DNA from 3 places in the Polaribacter atrinae genome. Region 3 is predicted to be linked to each of the others. Evidence: riboswitches for the same ligand, from Rfam matches in the RefSeq annotation. Region 3 holds a riboswitch; each other region holds the start of a gene.
The links. A riboswitch is a leader RNA that binds a small molecule or an ion and turns the genes downstream of it on or off. The one in region 3 is predicted to bind S-adenosylmethionine.

Region 1 (6,444 bases), 1.3 Mb from region 3:
TTATGAACAATTTAGCAACTGTTCCTAAAAATGGAAGTTTAGCGAACAGCATTTCAAATCAAAACTTTCCAACTTTGTCTAATTGGTTAGATGACTTTATCAATAGAGACCTACCATCAGTATTTACTTCAAATTTCAATACTGGTATTACTTTACCAAAAGTAAACATTAAAGAAACTGCCGACGCTTTTGTGGTAGAAATGGCTGTTCCAGGTTTAAAAAAGTCAGATTTTCAACTTGACCTCGATAATCAAGTATTGTCTATTTCTACAGAAACGAAGGAAGAAAACGAACACAAGGAAGAAAATTATACTCGCAGAGAGTTTGGTTATTCCTCGTTTAAAAGAACCTTTAATTTACCAGAAAGTGTAAACGATGAAAAGATTAATGCAAATTATGAAAATGGTATTTTAAGTATTCTTTTACCAAAAAAAGAAGAGGCAAAACAAAAGCCTGCCAGAAGCATTCAGATTTCATAATTGTTTCAATAAATTTATGAGTAAAATATTAAGAGGATGCTGTTTTTTCAGTATTCTCTTATTAATAAGTTTAATTCTTTAAAATTATAATGTTATGCCAAGAAAATTTAAATCTGGGGAATGGGTAACAGTTAAAGGAAAACTTATCTCCCCAAAAATGCAAGTTATTAAATATGTTCCCAAAAAAGAGTCAATATTTGGTTTGGTTAATAAAGACACTTATTTGGAATGTGTTTGGTATAAAAATGGAGAAAGAAAATCAAAAGTATTCCATCAAAACAAATTGATTAAAATGATAGAAACAGGCGTTTTGTTAAAAAGAGATACAATAAACTCAGAATTAAGTTTAACGTAAAATATAAAGTGATGAAAAAGTATATTTTAATATTTATGGTTAGCTTGTTAAGTATTAGTTGTAAAGGACAAGAAAATGAAACTAAAAAAGTTGAAAAAGAAGATAATAAAACTGATATAGTTGAAGAGCCTAAAGGCACTTGGAAAGTTGATAAAGAATTTGATCAAAACGGAAACTTAATTAGATATGACAGTATTTATTCTTGGTCTTCTAACGATAAGTTTAATAATTTCTCATTGTCTGATAAAGATAGTTTGATGCAATCTTTTAAATCACGATTTTTCTCAAATTATTCAGGATTTGAAAATCAAGGGTTTGATGCTGTTTTTTCTCAAGATTCACTTTTTAGTAAACATTTCTTTAATGATGATTTTTTTGGAAGTAATTTTGGAAAAGACTTTATGGACATTGATAAATTAAGCCAACAAATGATTGCAAGACAGAAGAAGTTTTTAGAAAAATACCAATCAGAATTTATCAAACCTAAAGACGAAAACTAAATAGTTTTCGTCTTTTTTTTCTTGTTCATAATTACCCTCTGGTCTGTGTCTAGTCCTGAAATATGGCTAAAGCTTAAATCTGTTTCTTAATTTTTAATAACATTATTTTTAAGAAGATTAGACTTGTAAAAATGGATAGTGAAATAAAGCACATTGGTATTCCTGTAGAAGTCTTTGGGCATTGTACAATTTCTAATAGTTGTGTTGTTGTGCCATACAAAGCAATAGAAAAAGCAAGTCCTGTTCCAATAAAATAGATGTAGTTATTCCATTTTAAAAGATGTCGGAGTAAAGGCATTATAAAACACCCCATTATAATATAACAAGCAGGTATATTAAATATTTTAGGGCAAATAGATTCGTTTATAAATTCATCGTAAACTAAACTACTTGCTCCCAAAATACTTAAAACAAAAATCAGTATTAAAATAATATGTAATACTTTTTTAAGTTTCATTATTTTTGAATTAATTGAGCAGAAGGAATGGTATCTGAAACTGAAATTTTAGGAATTGTTAAAAGTGTATTTATTTTAGGGGTTTGAAACGTGTATTCTTTTCCGCTAATATATTTAACAATAACACTTTTTATAGAGTCTTTGCCTAAACCAAAATGTAAAGTTGCAGATTGATCACTTGTTAATCCTTCTCCAACTATAAAATCTTCCGTTATTTTTTTATCACCAGAAGTTATCACTTCTATTTTAGCTCCTAAATTTTCAGCATTATCATCTAATTTTACTTTAATAAAATTATTGTCGCCTCCATCATTAATAAAAGCCAAAACAGGTGTGCCTATGTTTACCCAAATAAGGTCTAAATAACCATCTTTATTAAAATCACTTACCAAAGGAGTAATTGCATAATTAGGGTTTACAACACCACTTTTTTCTTCAGTAGCAACAAAAGTATGGTCTTCTTTTTGGGTTAAAAATCTACTTGGTAATTTAAATATTTTATGTGGTGGAAAATCAATATAGTTTTCTGCTACAATTAAATCTTGTAACCCGTTATTGTTCATATCTGCAAATACAGCTCCTCAAGAAAATTCAAAATCTTTAGTTTGTGTTATTTCTGCTACATCTTCGAATACGAAATTACCTTTATTCTCAAAAAATATCCAATTAGGATTAAAAAGATCTTTGTTTTCAATGTTTCCGCTTGCCACGAAACTAGGTACTTTAGATCCTGTATTTGAAAACATAAAATCTACTAAACCATCATTATTATAATCACCTACAGCTATTCCCATTGGATAGGCATATTTAGTGGTTGATGGATTTTCTTTCATTTCAAAAGTTCCATCACCTTTGTTTTTGTAAGTTCTAATTTCTCCTGTATCATAAGCAATAATTAGATCGAGCCAAGTGTCGTTATCAATATCAATCAAAATACCCATAAAAGTATTATGAATGTATTCTAAACCTGCTTCAATAGTTGTGTTTTTAAACGTATTGTCTCCATTATTGATTAGTAAAAGACTTTGAGGACCATAATTTTTGCTAAAATTATTTTGCCCAACCATTTGTTTTTTTCTAATGTAATTAGCAACAAAAATATCGGTAAAACCATCCTTATTTACATCACCTAAAGTTAAACCTAATGGTGTTGCGTTGTCTGCCAAATCATATTCTAATTTCTTTGGTGTAAATTTTCCGTTGTTATTATAATAAATTACAATGCCATCTTCTCTAGAAAGAATTAAGTCGGTAAAACCATTGTTGTCAAAATCTGTGGAAGCTCCACTTAAAGTTGTCTTATTTTCTTTCTTTGGAAGCCCTACGTTTTCAGGTATAGAAATAAATTTCCCTTCCTTGTAACTAAAAATTTCATCTTGCTGATTGTATCCTCCTCCTAAAAATAATTCATCAACACCATCATTATCAATATCAATTAATACAGATGCGGTAACAGGTAATGATTCTGTTCCGTTAAATTGATGTGTAAAGTCGATTGGAATTTCCTTGAATGTAGGAATTAAATTGTCTGCTATTGCATTGTTGTATGGGTTATTTCTATCTGTGCTAAATTTAACAGCTACAATAATTACTAATAATACTATTAGTGTTAATATAATTCCTGCAATTCTTTTTATTATTTTCATATTGATAAAGGGTTGTTTTTTTGAGTTGATATAATGATAAACTAAATACTATAAAATGAACAACATTCATTGCTATTGGTGCTATGTATTTTCCTATTTGTGGAGAAATAAAGTACAATGTAGATACAGAAATTAATAAAACGATAGGGTTAAAAATAGCCATCCATTTCTTATAACAGGTTCCTCCTTTTAGTATTGTAATACTGAAAAATACGGAAAGTAAAAGAATGATTATTCTTAATATCTGAACAAGAGATTCACTAATTAAGGTGTAATTGTCTAATATTTTTTGATAAACTTTAGTATCAATATCATTTTGAAGATGAACAATTGTTCCTAGAAAAGCTCTAGAAGTAATCCAGAAACCGCCAATAGTAAAAGCTAAAATACCTAATCCAAAAACGATAGAAGCTAGTTTTTTATTCCCTTTTTCTAACATTTTATAAATATGATAATAGCCTAAAAAGTAAAAAGGAACACCAAATACTGCTAAAAAATGCCCTTTTATCAAACTATTTTTTGGTACAAATTGAAAAAACTGATAGTTGTCTGCATTACCAATAATATGTAGACTAAAATGAAGAAGAAACTCTCCAACACCAACAAGAACACTTCCTAATATCCCAAGAATTCCTGTTATAAATATTTTATTTTTATCTAATAGCATTTATTTTGCTTTATGTAATTTTATAACTTGCTTGTTACGGTGGTGATTTAAGAATTATTCCTTCCGTACAAGTTGAATATCAATTGTATTCGTATAATTTTTATTCGAATAATTCTTTGATATACACATCTGTCGTTCAAGTTGAGAGTAACTAACAAAATATTTTTAACATTATTTTAAGAAGGTGGTGATGTAGGATGCTTTTGTGTTATAAAGTGCAACTTATTGTAATATTTAATTTTTTACATCCATAAGAATGCTAGTATTCAATACCTATTTAGCCACCATTTTAAAGTACTTTTAGTTTGAATACTCCCTTTATCTAATTCTTTCAGCATGGTGGTCAATCTTTTTTGGTCTTGTAAAGATTTTATTTCCTGTAACCATTTTTCTAATGCTTCTTTTCCTCCTTTACGTTTACAATATCCGCAGCCCCATTGGTCGTTAGAAGTTACAATTTGTATAAAATGATTCCCTCTAGAAGGGCAATTTGCAACCCAGCTATTTTTATTAAAACCAGTAGGAATTGGGTTTAGTTGGTGTTGTTTTAATAATGAAATTAATGGTGTAATTTTTTGAGAGGCTTTTTCTTTTTCAGTTGATCTTGATTTTTTTATATCATTAATAATTTGCTGAAACTCTTGTTGAGTAAAAATAGGACTGTCTTTTATTGTAGGGAATCCATCATAGAGGTAATTTGCCTCAATTAATTGATGAACAATATAAATAATATCTTCTTTTTTAGTGCTAAATTGAAGTTTGTATTGGGCTTTAATTTCTAATGCATCGTCAGTAGAATAAGCTAGTTGCATATAGCCATCATCTGTAATTCTGTAGAAATAATTAAGCTCAATATTAAACATTGTTTCATAGGTAGTCATAAGAACATTAAACTCATTTTTAATGGTTGTAGTGCTCCCAAAGTCTAGTTCAGCATTCATTTTAACGCCTTCTTGCGTTGTAAAAACAGTTTTCATCATACATAATTTAAAAGTTATGTATCAGGGAAATAAATTAAAAAAGGAGGTTCATTTATTTTGACTGAACTGTCCGTATTCTAAACCACCGTGGCTGTTGTGCTCGGTTGGTACGCATTTTTTGCGTTCCTGATACATTACAAAACTAAGAAATATTTTTAGAGCAGCCAACTTTTAAAAGTGTGGTTAATTATTTTTTTAATAGATGTTGTTTTTTTCTAAATATGGAAACCCGTATAAAAACGATAAAATGAAAAATTAAATTTGATATTAAATTAATGATAAATATATAAGTAACCTTTTATTTTAAAATGATAAAAATGTTTCAAAAAGTTTTGGTAGCAGAAGATTTAGATGTTATTAATAGCGGAATTAAAATAGCTTTAGAAGAAATAGGAATAAAACAAATAGATTTTGCTTCGTATTGTGATGAAGCGTATGCTAAAGTTAAAAGTGCTTATTTAAACAATACTCCTTACCATTTAATCATTTCTGATCTGTCTTTTCAAAATGATGGTACACCACAGAAATTAAAATCTGGAGAAGAATTAATAGAAAAAATTAGGAATGATTTTTCAGGCTTAAAGATTGTTGTGTTTTCCGTTGAAGATAAACCTTATAAAATTCAGCATTTATACAAAACATTACGGGTAGATGGATATGTTTGGAAGAATAGAAACGGATTAAAAGAATTAAAGAATGCCATGCATGCAATTTCTACTTCAAATCAGTTTTATATTTCACCAGAATTAAATACTACCGTTCATCCAAAGCAAGTAGTTGAGATTACCGATTTTGATATTTCATTAATAGCTTTTCTTTCTAGAGGATTATTACAAGAGGAAATTAGTAAAAACCTAAAAGAAAAAGGAATTTTACCATCTAGTATGAGTGCTATAGAAAAAAGATTAAAGTTTTTAAAGGAACATTTTAATGCGAATAATCCTGCGCATTTAGTGGCTATTTCTAAAGATTTTGGGTTGATATAATAATATTTTAAAAAAAAAGGATGCTAATTACGGAAAACCGTAATATCTCTATGTTTTATTGGGATATCTTTGAAAAGTAGTTAGGGAAAGAAACTATTGAAAAGGAAAGAGTGCTAATTAAGAGCCTTACGGAAACCCGTGAGGCTTTTTATTCTTAAAAACCTTGGTTACACTTTTATCACAGACTTTAAATTTCTTTTAAAACCTAATTATTGATTAAATGAATAGCTAAAAGTACACTGGTTTTAAATAAACCATTAGTAAATAAATTTGTTGCAACTTCATTTATAATATTTTTTTGAGTATTTTAATGTTGTTGGGGGACAGTGTTTATCGTCATTAAATTATTTTATTTGGAGTTGTTTTTTTTTAGG
Region 2 (6,444 bases), 1.5 Mb from region 3:
GAAAACAAACCAGAAAGAACTTTGAAAACAGTATTTATGAGTGGAATTATTGATCATTTAAAAATAGCTGAATAACTTTTTTTTAATGAATTTTATTTCATCCATTCAGACTTCATAATGAACAAAGATGAATCGTAAAAGGAATACCAACAACTTAAAATAAAGGTATTCCTTTTTATAAAAATTAATAGTTATGGTTACAGAAAAAATAGAAGCTACATTAGAAGAATTATTTAAAGATTCTAAATATGATCGGCTTAAAATGATAAAAGGCGCAGCAAAAAGCATTTTGAGATCAATGGAACCTTTAGATTTTAAAGATGCATATCTGTCAATTTCAAAAGAACAAGGCCAGGGTTTAATCAAATTAATTACAGATAATAAACTTAAAAGAATTGTCGAATTCGGAACTTCTTTCGGAATATCGACACTCTTTTTAGCACAAGGTGTTCTTGAAACAGGCGGACGCATCATTACCACAGAATTAATTGCTTCGAAAGCGGATAAAGCAATTGAAAACTTTAAAAGGGCAGGAGTGAGTGACCTTATTGATGTTAGAGTTGGAGATGCTGTGGAAACCTTAAAAAATCATAATGATTCCATTGATTTATTACTGTTAGATGGCTGGAAAGATTTGTACTTATCTATATTTCAAATGCTTGAATCTAAATTTCATGCCAACACATTTATCTATGTAGATAATGCAGAAATGGTAGAAGCTAAAGCTTTTATAAATGTAATTCGTAAAAATAGTAAGTATCAATTAGAGCCTCAATTTGGAGGAAAAGTAGTTTTAATTAGTTTAAAAAAATAAAGAGATTATGAGTCAAGTAGCAAATTGCCCAACGTGTGGCGGCAAATCAAAAATAAAAGAAACAAACGGAGTTATTTCTTACGAAGCACTTCAGGATGAAAATATCATTAAAAAAGTAAGTCAACTTAAAAAAGCGATGGAATCATTTAAAGTCAAAGCAGAAAAACTTGAAAAGGAGTTGATGGCGTTAAAAACGGATTAAAAATATAAAACTTAAGTTATTGTTCTTTTTCAGGTTGTAATACCAAATAAGTCAGCACATTTTTATCTATAGAGTGTGCTACATTATCAAATTAGAGATTTTAGGTTAGTATTATAGATATTTTTAACGAATTTAAAATTCATCGTTAATGTTAAAACTATTCTTAAAAAAGGTAGTAAACCAAAAAAGAATAAAGAAGAGTTGTAAATTTGTACTCATTAACAATTAATACATTATTAAATGAGTAAACAACACTTATTAACTCCATATCATAAAAATTTAAATTTAAAGAACAGAATCGTTATGGCACCAATGACGCGTAGTCGTGCAGATAACGAAGGTAAAGTAGCAACCGACGAATTACAAGGCTTGTATTATGAGCAACGTGCTTCGGCTGGTTTAATTATTACAGAAGGTTCTCAAGTGTCTAAACAAGCTGTTGGGCATATTAATACTCCCGGAATTCATACTGATGCGCAAGTAGAAGGTTGGAAAAAAGTAACCAAGCGTGTACACGATAAAGACGGAAAAATCTTTATTCAACTTTGGCATGTTGGTCGTATTTCTCATCCGGATTTTCATAATGGCGAATTGCCAGTTTCGGCTTCAGCCTTAAATCCTAATTCAAAATCATTTACTCCAGAAGGTTTCAAAGACACGGTTACTCCAAAGGAAATGACGATTTCTGATATTAAACAAACTGTAGAAGATTTTAAAAATGCAGCAGCAAATGCAGTAAAAGCTGGTTTTGATGGGGTAGAAATTCATTCATCAAATGGATATTTGTTTCAACAATTCTTTAACGGAAGCTCTAATAAAAGAACAGATATTTATGGTGGAAGTATTGAAAATAGAGCTCGTTTTTTCTTCGAAGTTTTAGACGCTATGAAAGAAGTGATTCCGCAAGAAAAAATTGGAGTGCGTTTTAATCCGTCTTTAGATGGTTTATTCGGAATTACCATGGATAAAGATACCATTCCGACGTTCGAATACATTATTAAAAAATTAAACGATTACAATTTAGCCTACGTACATTTATCGGAACCGTTTACAGATGTTTCTAAAGTTCCTTTTGCTGTAACAGAAATAGCAAAACACTTTAGACCTTTATACAAGGGTACGTTAATTATTAACACAGCGTTTGATCAAGAAAAAGGAAACAAAGTATTAGAAGCTGGTGATGCCGATTTAATCGCTTACGGAAAGCCATTTATCTCTAATCCTGATTTAGTAGCGCGTTTTGAAAACAATTTAGAATTAGCAGCATGGGATCAAGATACGTTTTACACAACAGGAACAAAGGGATATACAGATTATTCAAATGCTACTAAATAATTTAAAAAGATCCTTAAATAAGGAATTTACGTCCTAAAATACTATTAAAAATAAAACAGCATCTAAATAACTTAGATGCTGTTTTTATTTTTAATTAGAACCAAATCTTAGTGGTTTAAAGCTGATAAATAATAAGGTATATATAAATAATAATGCCAAATACCAGGTATTAGAAACTAAATCTAGGTAATCTATTTTTCCGTTAGAGAAACTTAAGATCATTAAAACCTGTGCGCCATAAGGCAAAAGGCCTTGCGTAATGCAGGCAAATATATCTAATATAGATGCTGTTTTTTTATTGTCTAAACCGTACTCATCGTTAATTGTTTTTGCAATGGGACCAGAAATTATTATAGAAACCGTATTATTAGCAATCGCCATGTTAATGGTACTTACTAAAGTTGCAATGCCAAATTGAGCTGATTTTTTACTTTTTATAAGTGTCTTAATTTTTAGCAGTATAAAATCAATCCCACCATTTTTTTTCACCAAAGCAGCTAATCCACCTGTAAGTAAGGATAATAAGAAAATTTCAGTCATACTTGTAAAACCTGTATAGGCTATTTTAGTCGATTCAAGAAGTGTGAAATCTCCATAGATTAAACCTAAAAAGATGCCAGAAAGAACACCTAATAGTAAAGTTATAAATACATTAACACCTACTATAGATAAGGTAATCACCAATAAGTATGGTACTATTTTTAGTACAGAATAATTATACGTTACAGTTTCAGTTGCTACCTCTTTTAATCCTAAACCTTGAATAATTAAGATTGCAATGGTAAATAATGCAGCGGGAATGGCAATTTTAATATTTTGTTTAAATTTATCACTCATTTTACAGCCCAAAGATTGTGTGGCAGCAATGGTAGTATCAGAAATTACAGATAGATTATCACCAAACATACTACCGCCTAATAATGCGCCACAAAGTATGGATAAATCTACGCTACTTTTTTCTGCAATACCGATAACAATTGGCGCTAATGCAACAATGGCACCAACTGAAGTACCTGTTGAAACCGATAAAAAACCAGCAATTATAAAAATACCAAAGTAAATATATTGTATGTTAATATAATCTAACCCAAGACTTACAATAGCATCTACACTACCTGTAGATTTTGTAATGGTAGCAAAGGCACCTGCTAGCAAATAGATTAAACACATGGTTAATATTTTATCATCTCCACAACCTTGTAACAGTGTTTTAATTTTAGAGTTGATAGATTGTCTAAACATTAAAAAAGCCACAATAATACCTGCTATTACTGCAATAGGAGCAGGTAATGCATAAAAATCATTTTGATAGATGCCAACACCTAAAAACGTACATACAAATACGAATAAGGGAATTAATGCGCTAAATTTTGGGGTAATTGTGTTTGAATTTTCCATGTTACTTTTTTCATTCTAAAAAGGACATAGCTGCTTATAAGTAGAATTATGAGTTAACATTGGTTCCAATTAATTGGCTTATCTATTTAGCACCTTGCTCGTTATTGCAGGTTGCTATCTCCTTTTTTTGAGATTCTTGATAATTAATTTAAGAGCGCAAAAATAGTGTATAAATGGATAGTTACGTCTTTAAAAGCGTTAAAATTTTATGAAATTTAAATAGTATAATTTCTGATGTTTAGCAATTATTTTTATCAAATTAGGATAGGAGTGAAGTGGAATGTGTGTGGAATTGGATTATAACATTTTTTAAGTTACTTGTGGATTTCCGTAAAAAATTATCATGTCAACTGATTATTTTTAATATCTAATAGTTAAATAAAAATAGTGAGAAAATCTTTAAAGCAATTAAACCAGGACTAAAGCCTAAAAAACAAGATGGTACGCTTGATAAAAGAAGAAGAGACAATAAAAATACGCTTGGTAACAAGCCTTCGTTAAAACCAAGTAAATCAACTAAGAATTGATAATCTATTTGAAGTGTTTAAGTTAGAATTTTACTATCTGTAGAATCGCGTATTTGAAATTGTTTTAGAAATAGAATAGAGTTAGATTGTTGTGTTGGCACGAGCGAGACACTCGTACTAGCTTGAAGACTAGTTATTATTGATTGAAATTGTTTATAGAATCTATCTGTTGGAAACAATTGGTTTTCAGCAAAACCATGGTACTTATTTTAAACTAAAAACTAAGTATTATCAACCTGTAGCGAGAGCGTCCCGCTCGTGCTATATTTAAAAATAACATAAACAAAACACAAATACACAAAAAATACAAACCCAGTATTTTAACCAATTTGGAAAAATATACTGGGTTTTATTATTTTAATTGGAATTAAAAAACATCCAAATAATATTATGATAATAGCAGGAAACTTATAGTCTAGAAAACAAAAATAATTGTATTTGTAAATACTATAAACCTCTGTTCATTCTAAATTTATTTCTTAAAATCTACATACATATTATTACTTGTTGGTGTAGCTAATTTAGAGTTGAAAATTTCAGAATACTCTTGACTATTGGTTTTAAAAATACCTTTAGCTCCCGTTGTAATGTAGTTGACTGTTGCACTTAATAGAGGATCTGATAATTCTCCTAATTCACCTAAATCACCATAATCTTCTGCTAATTCAATTCCTGGTAATGTTATTCCTGGTGTAAAGCCATCAATTTCATCTTGATCGTCTTTATTAGAGATTTTTAAAACAATTGGTTGCATTGCATACGTGTGCGATGTGTTAAAATCCGCTCCTTCTTTGGTAAAACTTTCAGAATCATACAAAGTCACTGAGCCAACTTGTTTTCCTACTGTTTTTGTACCTACAAGTTTTACATCTATATAAGGTCTTAAAGCATTTATAACCAATTCTGAAGCAGAAGCAGTACTACCAGAAACAATAAAATAAACGGTAGGAAGATCTAGGTTATTTATAGGTTCTTGTAAAATAATGTTTCCATTAACATCTGTATTGTTTATTTCATCTGTAAAATAGTTTAAGAAACGAGTTGGGTCTGTTGATGCAGCTTGCACTTTACTATTCCAAACTTCTTTAGAATATATTTCTCCATTAAATAAGCCGGTAATCATTCCGCCTAAATAGGTTGCTGTTCTCACAGAACCACCACCATTATATCGTAAATCTATTATTAACTCATCTACTAGTTGTGATTTAAAAGTACCAAAAGCAGCATTTAATTCACCATCAAAAGAACTAGAAAATTGATTATACATCAAGTAACCAATTTTTTTACCACCTTCATTTAATACTTTAGAAATAGCCACAGGATATTCTGTAACGAGTTCTTTTGTTAAAGAAATGGTAGTTCCGTTGGCGGTTGGAATTCCATTATTATAGTCTGCCAATCCAATTTCTAAAAGGGTTGTACTGCTAAAAAGTAAACTAGAGTAATTAGACTCTGTTAATTGTGTTCCGTTAACGGTATTAAAAATCACACCTCTTGTAACTCCTTTAATATCTGCATCAGAAGTAGGAATTACGTATCTTACATATCCATAGACATTTGTAGAATTGTCTCTATAAAGTTTTAATCCAAACTCCATTCCGGTACTTAAATTTATGCCTTCAAAAGAATTTTCTAAAGCCACATAATCATCAACAATCCAAGAAAAACGATCTGTTGGTCTGTTTAATAAATTTTCAAATAAGCTTTCTGGTGATGAATAACCTTCTAAATAAGCATTTAATTGATTTTGATTGCTAAAACGTAAGTCTGACAAATCTGGAATATCATTTTGCCATAAATAGAATGCATTTAAGCCTCTCCAAACAAAATTTTCTACTTCTAGATCAGTAGGAATACCATCCTCACTCTTATCACAACTAACAAGAAATACAGAAAAGATAAAAACGAATATTATTTTAGGGAATAATTGAATCTTCATGAATTTAATATTTATAGAATACAACGCAATATAAATAGAAATAGTATTATTTTTAAATATGTTGTAACAAAATATATTGTGTATCGTCTTAATTATGTAGACTCGATATTATTTGGAAACAAACATAAAGAGGTTACAAGAAAAATCAACCAAACCAAATGAACCAGTCAGACTTTTTAAAAGTTGTTTTACCGTTTAAAGACAAAGTCTTCCGTTTAGCAAAAAGACT
Region 3 (6,444 bases):
CCTGTATTTTTGGTGATTATTTCGTGTCTTGCCATTTCAATTCCGTTATCATATGTCATTGATTTTTTGTAAATAGGATTTAATTTATTTAATATTTTAGAAAATTTGTTTGCTACTTCACCTGCTTTTTTAGACTCTAATTTCACTATTAAAGTAAATCTAGTTTTGCGTTCTACTATAGTTCCAATAGCACTTTTATGATTTTTTCCAATGACTAAATCCCCTTCCCAATGTCCAACTTCATTTCTGAGATCAATATGCTTAGGTCTATTGTCAATGCTGATTTGATTGATTATTTCTTTAATTTGATCAAAAGAACCATTAAGAAAAACCCATTTTACGCTATCTTTTATATTTGTGTTTAAAATAGTAAGATACTTTTCTTTTAATGCAGAACAAACTATAATACAACCCTTATCCTTTAATTGCACTATTGCTAATTTGTTTAATGTTTGTAACCAATCGAATCTATCATCATCATTTAAGGCTTCTCCATTAGACATTTTTAAAATGTTTTTTTCAGTATGAAAGTCATCTCCATCAAAAAAAGGAACATTTAATTCTTTAGATAATAAATGTCCAATAGTGCTTTTTCCAACACCAGAAACTCCCATAATAAAGGTAATGTTTGTTTTTAAATCGCTCATATATTTTTGGTTAACCAGTTTGGATACCCAAATATATGTATTTTAAATTAAAAGCCATTACATACACCTGTTTTTTTTAAATTCAGATAATTGCCTGATAATTAGTTTTAAAGATGTTTTGAGTTAGACCAGAGTTCTAGTATGTCTAATTTCTTAGAATATGATTTTTGTAAAATGTAATTTTAGAAGTAAGAATGTTTTTGATGAAAACTAAAATTCTATAGGTTGATTTTTGATCAATAGAAGTGAGTTGAAAACATTTCTTTTTATGAAGATAATTTAAATATGAGTAAATGATATGCAATAAAAAAGCCTTTAGAAAATGAATTCTAAAGGCTTTTTTTATTTTAATATTGAAGTTTTTATAACTTAAAAGCTTCTTTTATCGTATCAACATAATCTAATTTTTCCCAAGTAAAAGTTTCTACTTCTTCAGAAGTTGTTTCTCCCATTGGATTTGTAAACGTAACCGTTTTTACTTCTGGAGTTCTACCCATGTGACCATAAGCAGCAGTTTCAGAATAAATAGGAGATCTTAATTTTAAACGTTTTTCAATAAAGTAAGGACGCATATCAAAAATAGATTCTACTATTTTACTAATTGCTCCGTCAGATAAATCTACGGTTGCAGTACCATACGTTTCAACATTAATACTTGTTGGTTTAGCAACACCAATTGCATAAGAAACTTGTACTAAAACTTCTTTACAAAGTCCGGCAGCAACTAAGTTTTTAGCAATATGTCTTGTTGCATAGGCTCCAGATCTATCTACTTTAGAAGGGTCTTTTCCAGAAAAAGCTCCACCACCATGTGCACCTTTTCCTCCGTAAGTATCAACAATAATTTTTCTACCAGTTAGACCAGTATCACCGTGAGGTCCACCAATTACAAAAACACCTGTTGGGTTGATGTGATAAGTAATGTTATCTGTAAATAATTTCTGAATATGAGCAGGTAATTTTGCTACAACTCTAGGAATTAAAATTTCAACAATATCTTTTTTAATTTTAGCTAACATCACATCATCAGACTTGTCAAAATCATCATGTTGTGTAGAAATTACGATAGCATCAATTCTTTGCGGCACGTTATCATCAGAATATTCTATAGTAACCTGACTTTTAGCATCTGGTCTTAAATAAGGAATATCTTTGTTTTCTCTTCTTAATGCTGCTAACTCAATTAACAATCTATGAGATAATTCTAAAGCCAAAGGCATGTAGTTTTCTGTCTCATCGGTTGCGTAACCAAACATCATTCCTTGGTCTCCTGCACCTTGTTCTTCTGGGTTTGCTCTATCAACACCTTGGTTAATGTCTGGAGATTGCTCATGTATAGCAGATAAAACTCCACAAGAGTTTCCGTCAAACATATAAGCTCCTTTTGTGTAACCAATTTTGTTAATTACATCTCTAGCAATTTTCTGAACATCTAAATATGTTTTAGATTTTACTTCTCCTGCTAAAAATACTTGACCCGTTGTAACCATGGTCTCACAAGCAACTTTACTTGTTTTGTCGAATGCTAAAAAGTTATCAATTAAAGCATCAGAAATTTGATCTGCAATCTTGTCTGGGTGTCCTTCAGAAACACTTTCTGAGGTAAATAAATATGACATAATAAATCTTCTTTTATAATTAATGAAAAATGAAAAGAGATTGCGTTGGTCGCTAAAAGTAGTAGAATATTACTGCTTTAGCATTTTTTGTTTCAGCAGATATAAATATCAGCGTCAGAGGTTGCAATCAGTTCAAATTTTTCCTCTAAAATTCTCTGCAAAGGTACATTATAAATTTACATATCATAATTTTTAGTAATAATATTTTATTATGGTATCATCAATAAAACAAAGTTCATTGCTAGTAAATTATTTGATAAATATTAAAAGAGGGGTTTTAATATGATATTTATATTTCTAAAAAATAAATTGGATTTTTCTTGTATATTAAAATTTTCTAAACATATATTTGCATTCAGAAAGTTCAATAACTTATCGAAATGTTATCAAGAAAGGTGGAGGGAAAGACCCGTTGAAACCTTAGCAACCCTTTTCGTGAGGAAAAGAAGGTGCTAAATTCTACTTAATTTCAGATTCATTTATCAGAAATTGGATAGATAACCCAAAAACAATTACACTTCCGTGTATTTGCATAATTCTTAATAACATTTTTCTAGTAAGTACATCAAATTTTTGATGCATTCGACTTTTGGTTTAATCATTTATTAACTCAAAAAAAATAGAAAAATGAGCACGTACAAATTAGCAACAAACGCATTACATGCAGGGCATGATGTAACTAAGAATGGAGGAACAAGAGCAGTTCCAATCTATCAAACATCATCATATGTTTTTAACAACTCAGAACATGCTGCAAATCTTTTTTCATTAAAAGAATTAGGATTTATTTATACACGTTTAACCAACCCAACAAACCAAATTTTACAAGATCGTTTAGCAGCTGTAGAAGGCGGAATTGGAGCTGTAGTTTTTGCATCTGGTACAGGAGCAATTGCAACAGGTTTATTAACACTTTTAAAAGCAGGAGATCATATTGTGGCTTCTAGCAGTTTATATGGTGGAACGTACAATTTATTAAGTGTTACGTTACCAAGATTAGGTATTACAACTACGTTTGTAGATGCATCTAACCCAGAAGAATTTAAAAAAGCTGTACAAGATAATACAAGAGCATTTTTTGTTGAGTCTTTAGGAAATCCTAAATTAGATGTTTTAGATTTAGAAGCAATTTCTGTAGAAGCAAAAGCAGCAGAGGTTCCTTTTATTGTTGATAATACTGTGGCAACACCAGCATTATTAAACCCAATTAAACACGGAGCAAATCTTGTAATTCATTCTTTAACAAAATATATTGGCGGACAAGGAACGTCTTTAGGAGGTGCTATTATTGATGCAGGAACTTTTAACTGGGCAAACGGTAAGTTTCCAGAATTTACAGAGCCTTCTGCAGGTTACCATGGTTTAAAATATCATGAAGCTTTAGGTGCAGCAGCGTTTACTTTTAAATTAATTTTAGAAGGTTTACGTGATTTTGGTGCAGCTTTAAGCCCTACAAACGCATTTAATATCATTCAAGGTTTAGAGACTTTACCAGTTAGAATTAAACAACACTCTGCAAATGCATTGGCATTAGCAACTTGGTTAGAAGCGCAAGAAGAAGTAACTTGGGTAAATTACCCTGGTTTAGCAAGCAGTAAATACAAAATGTTAGCAGATAAATATTTACCAAAAGGACAAAGTGGTTTGGTAACTTTTGGTGTAAAAGGAGGATTTGAAGCAGCAAAAGTAATTGCAGATACTACAAAAGTGTTTTCTTTATTAGCTAATATTGGTGATACAAAATCATTAATTATTCACCCAGCAAGTACAACGCATCAACAATTAGATGAAGCGGCACAAGCAAGTGCAGGTGTAAGTCAAGATTTAATTAGATTATCTGTTGGTCTTGAAGATTTAGAAGATTTAAAAGCAGATTTAACTGCTGCTTTTTCAAAAATATAATAAATAGGTCTCTTTTGAGTGTAGTCGAAAGGTTGTTGTATTAGAATCAATGAGTTTTGGACTACGCTCTAACAGATAAATAATTTAAAAATTTAGCCAATAATTGGAACATCAACTAGAACATATCAAAATAAAAGATTTCACTACAGAAGCTGGTGTCTTAATCTCTGAAATGAATTTGAGTTATCAGGTTTTTGGTCAAGAATTAGGTGATGCTCCTATTATTTTAATTAACCATGCATTAACGGGTAATAGTGATGTTGCGGGTAAAAATGGATGGTGGGTTGATATTGTTGGAAAAGAAAAGGCCATAAATACTGATGTTTATACTATTTTATCTTTCAATATTCCAGGAAATGGTTTTGACGGTTTTTTAATTGAAAACTATAAAGACTTTATAGCTAGAGATGTTGCTGAAATATTTTTACAAGGATTATCAGCATTAAAAATTGATACACTTTTTGCTTTAATCGGAGGATCTTTAGGAGGAGGAATTGCCTGGGAAATGATGGTTTTAAATACCAAATTAACCAAACACTTTTTGCCAATTGCAACCGATTGGAAATCTACAGATTGGTTAATTGCAAATTGCCAAATTCAAGAACAGTTTTTAGTAAATTCTAGTAATCCTGTTCATGATGCTCGTATGCACGCAATGTTGTGTTATAGAACACCAGAATCTTTTAAAGAACGTTTTCATCGATCAAAAAAAGACGATTCAGATATTTTTGATGTAGAAAGTTGGTTGTTGCATCATGGTAAATCATTACAAGAACGGTATCAATTATCTTCTTATAAATTGATGAATCAATTATTAAAAACAATTGATGTTACTGTTGGAGGAAAAAAAGATATTGAAATTCTAGATCAAGTGAGTGCAAATATTCACATTATTGGGGTCGATTCAGATTTGTTTTTTACTGCGGAAGAAAACAGAGAAACGCATAAAAAGTTAGCATTAACAAAAGATAATGTTACGTATAATGAAATAAATTCTGTGCATGGTCATGATGCTTTTTTGATGGAGTATGACCAATTACAGAAAATTATTGAGCCTATTTTTAATAAAGATTATAGAGAAAAGAAGATGAAAGTTTTAAAATTTGGAGGAAAATCTTTAGCCAATGGCAAAGGATTAGAAAACGCAATTGAAATTATTGCAAGTAAATATAAAGCCGGAGTAAAAATTACAATTGTTGCTTCTGCAAGAGGAAACTCTACCAATGATTTAGAAGCTATTTTAGAGTTAGCAGCATCAAAAAAAGAATATAAAAGTAATTTTGAAGAGTTTAAAGAATATCAACTAGCGCCAAATAGTGCTGTTGATTTTTCTGAAGAATTTTCGAAATTAGAAACCATTTTTGAAGGTGTTTCTTTATTGGGAGATTATAGTCAGAAAATTAAAGATGAAGTTTTAGCACAAGGCGAATTATTATCTGTAAAATTAGTGGCTAGTTTGTTAGAAAAGGAACAGGTTTCTGCAAATGCAGTAGATTCTAGATCTTTAATTATTACAGATGAAAACTTTGGAAATGCCCAACCAATTACGGCGGTTTCTAAAGAAAATGTAATTAGTTATTTTAAGGAAAATAACCAGAAAATTAATATTGTTTCTGGTTTTATTGCATCAAACAAAAAAGGAGAAACCACTACTTTAGGTAGAAATGGAAGTAATTATACAGCAGCACTATTAGCAAATTACTTAGATGCTGATGAGTTACAGAATTACACACACGTTAGCGGTATTTTTACGGCAAACCCAGATTTAGTGGCAGATGCTAAAAAAATTGAACAATTATCATTCTCGGAAGCGAATGAATTGGCCAATTTTGGAGCGACTATTTTACATGCAAAAACCATTATTCCTTTATTAGAAAAGAACATTAATCTTAGAATTTTAAATACATTTAATAAAGAAGATAAAGGAACTTTAATTACTGCGGAATCATCAACAAAAGGAATAAAATCTATTTCTACGATTGAAAACGTTGCCTTATTAAATTTTGAAGGTAGAGGTTTGTTAGGTAAAGTTGGTGTTGATGCACGTATTTTTAAGACTTTAAGTGATAGAAATATTAGTATCAGTATTATTGCACAAGGTTCTTCGGAAAGAGGAATTGGGTTAATTATTGATGCAGATAAAGCGCAAGAAGCGGTTGCAGCTTTAGAAAGAGAATTCGAAAATGATTTTTATTCGCAAGATGTTAATCATATTTCTATTGTAAATAATGTGGCGGTAATTTCTATTATTGGTCAAGATTTAAGTGAGTTTCATC

Region 1: another riboswitch for S-adenosylmethionine. It lies ahead of WG945_RS07945 (hypothetical protein); the one in region 3 lies ahead of WG945_RS13365 (O-acetylhomoserine aminocarboxypropyltransferase/cysteine synthase family protein).
Region 2: another riboswitch for S-adenosylmethionine. It lies ahead of WG945_RS02605 (Na+/H+ antiporter NhaC family protein); the one in region 3 lies ahead of WG945_RS13365 (O-acetylhomoserine aminocarboxypropyltransferase/cysteine synthase family protein).

What each region holds. Positions count from the first base shown of each region.
Region 1 covers NZ_CP150660.1:1,810,718-1,817,161, reverse strand. The annotation lists gene WG945_RS07980 (Hsp20/alpha crystallin family protein) at 3-479, shown strand; gene WG945_RS07975 (hypothetical protein) at 574-834, shown strand; gene WG945_RS07970 (hypothetical protein) at 846-1,334, shown strand; gene WG945_RS07965 (hypothetical protein) at 1,408-1,791, opposite strand; gene WG945_RS07960 (ASPIC/UnbV domain-containing protein) at 1,791-2,354, opposite strand; gene WG945_RS07955 (FG-GAP repeat domain-containing protein) at 2,373-3,437, opposite strand; gene WG945_RS07950 (DUF6796 family protein) at 3,364-4,104, opposite strand; gene WG945_RS07945 (hypothetical protein) at 4,371-5,084, opposite strand; SAM-I-IV-variant riboswitch at 5,128-5,222, opposite strand; gene WG945_RS07940 (response regulator) at 5,402-6,070, shown strand.
Region 2 covers NZ_CP150660.1:565,414-571,857, reverse strand. The annotation lists gene WG945_RS02625 (MoaF-related domain-containing protein) at 1-75, shown strand, start outside; gene WG945_RS02620 (O-methyltransferase) at 194-814, shown strand; gene WG945_RS02615 (hypothetical protein) at 822-1,016, shown strand; gene WG945_RS02610 (alkene reductase) at 1,257-2,351, shown strand; gene WG945_RS02605 (Na+/H+ antiporter NhaC family protein) at 2,442-3,749, opposite strand; SAM-I-IV-variant riboswitch at 3,799-3,897, opposite strand; gene WG945_RS02600 (S41 family peptidase) at 4,749-6,215, opposite strand; gene WG945_RS02595 (RNA polymerase sigma factor) at 6,374-6,444, shown strand, end outside.
Region 3 covers NZ_CP150660.1:3,069,547-3,075,990, forward strand. The annotation lists partial or broken gene WG945_RS17785 (IS30 family transposase) at 1-299, opposite strand, end outside; partial or broken gene WG945_RS17790 (gluconokinase) at 273-647, opposite strand; gene metK (methionine adenosyltransferase) at 1,010-2,266, opposite strand; SAM riboswitch class I at 2,647-2,770, shown strand; gene WG945_RS13360 (hypothetical protein) at 2,726-2,848, opposite strand; gene WG945_RS13365 (O-acetylhomoserine aminocarboxypropyltransferase/cysteine synthase family protein) at 2,894-4,168, shown strand; gene thrA (bifunctional aspartate kinase/homoserine dehydrogenase I) at 4,272-6,444, shown strand, end outside.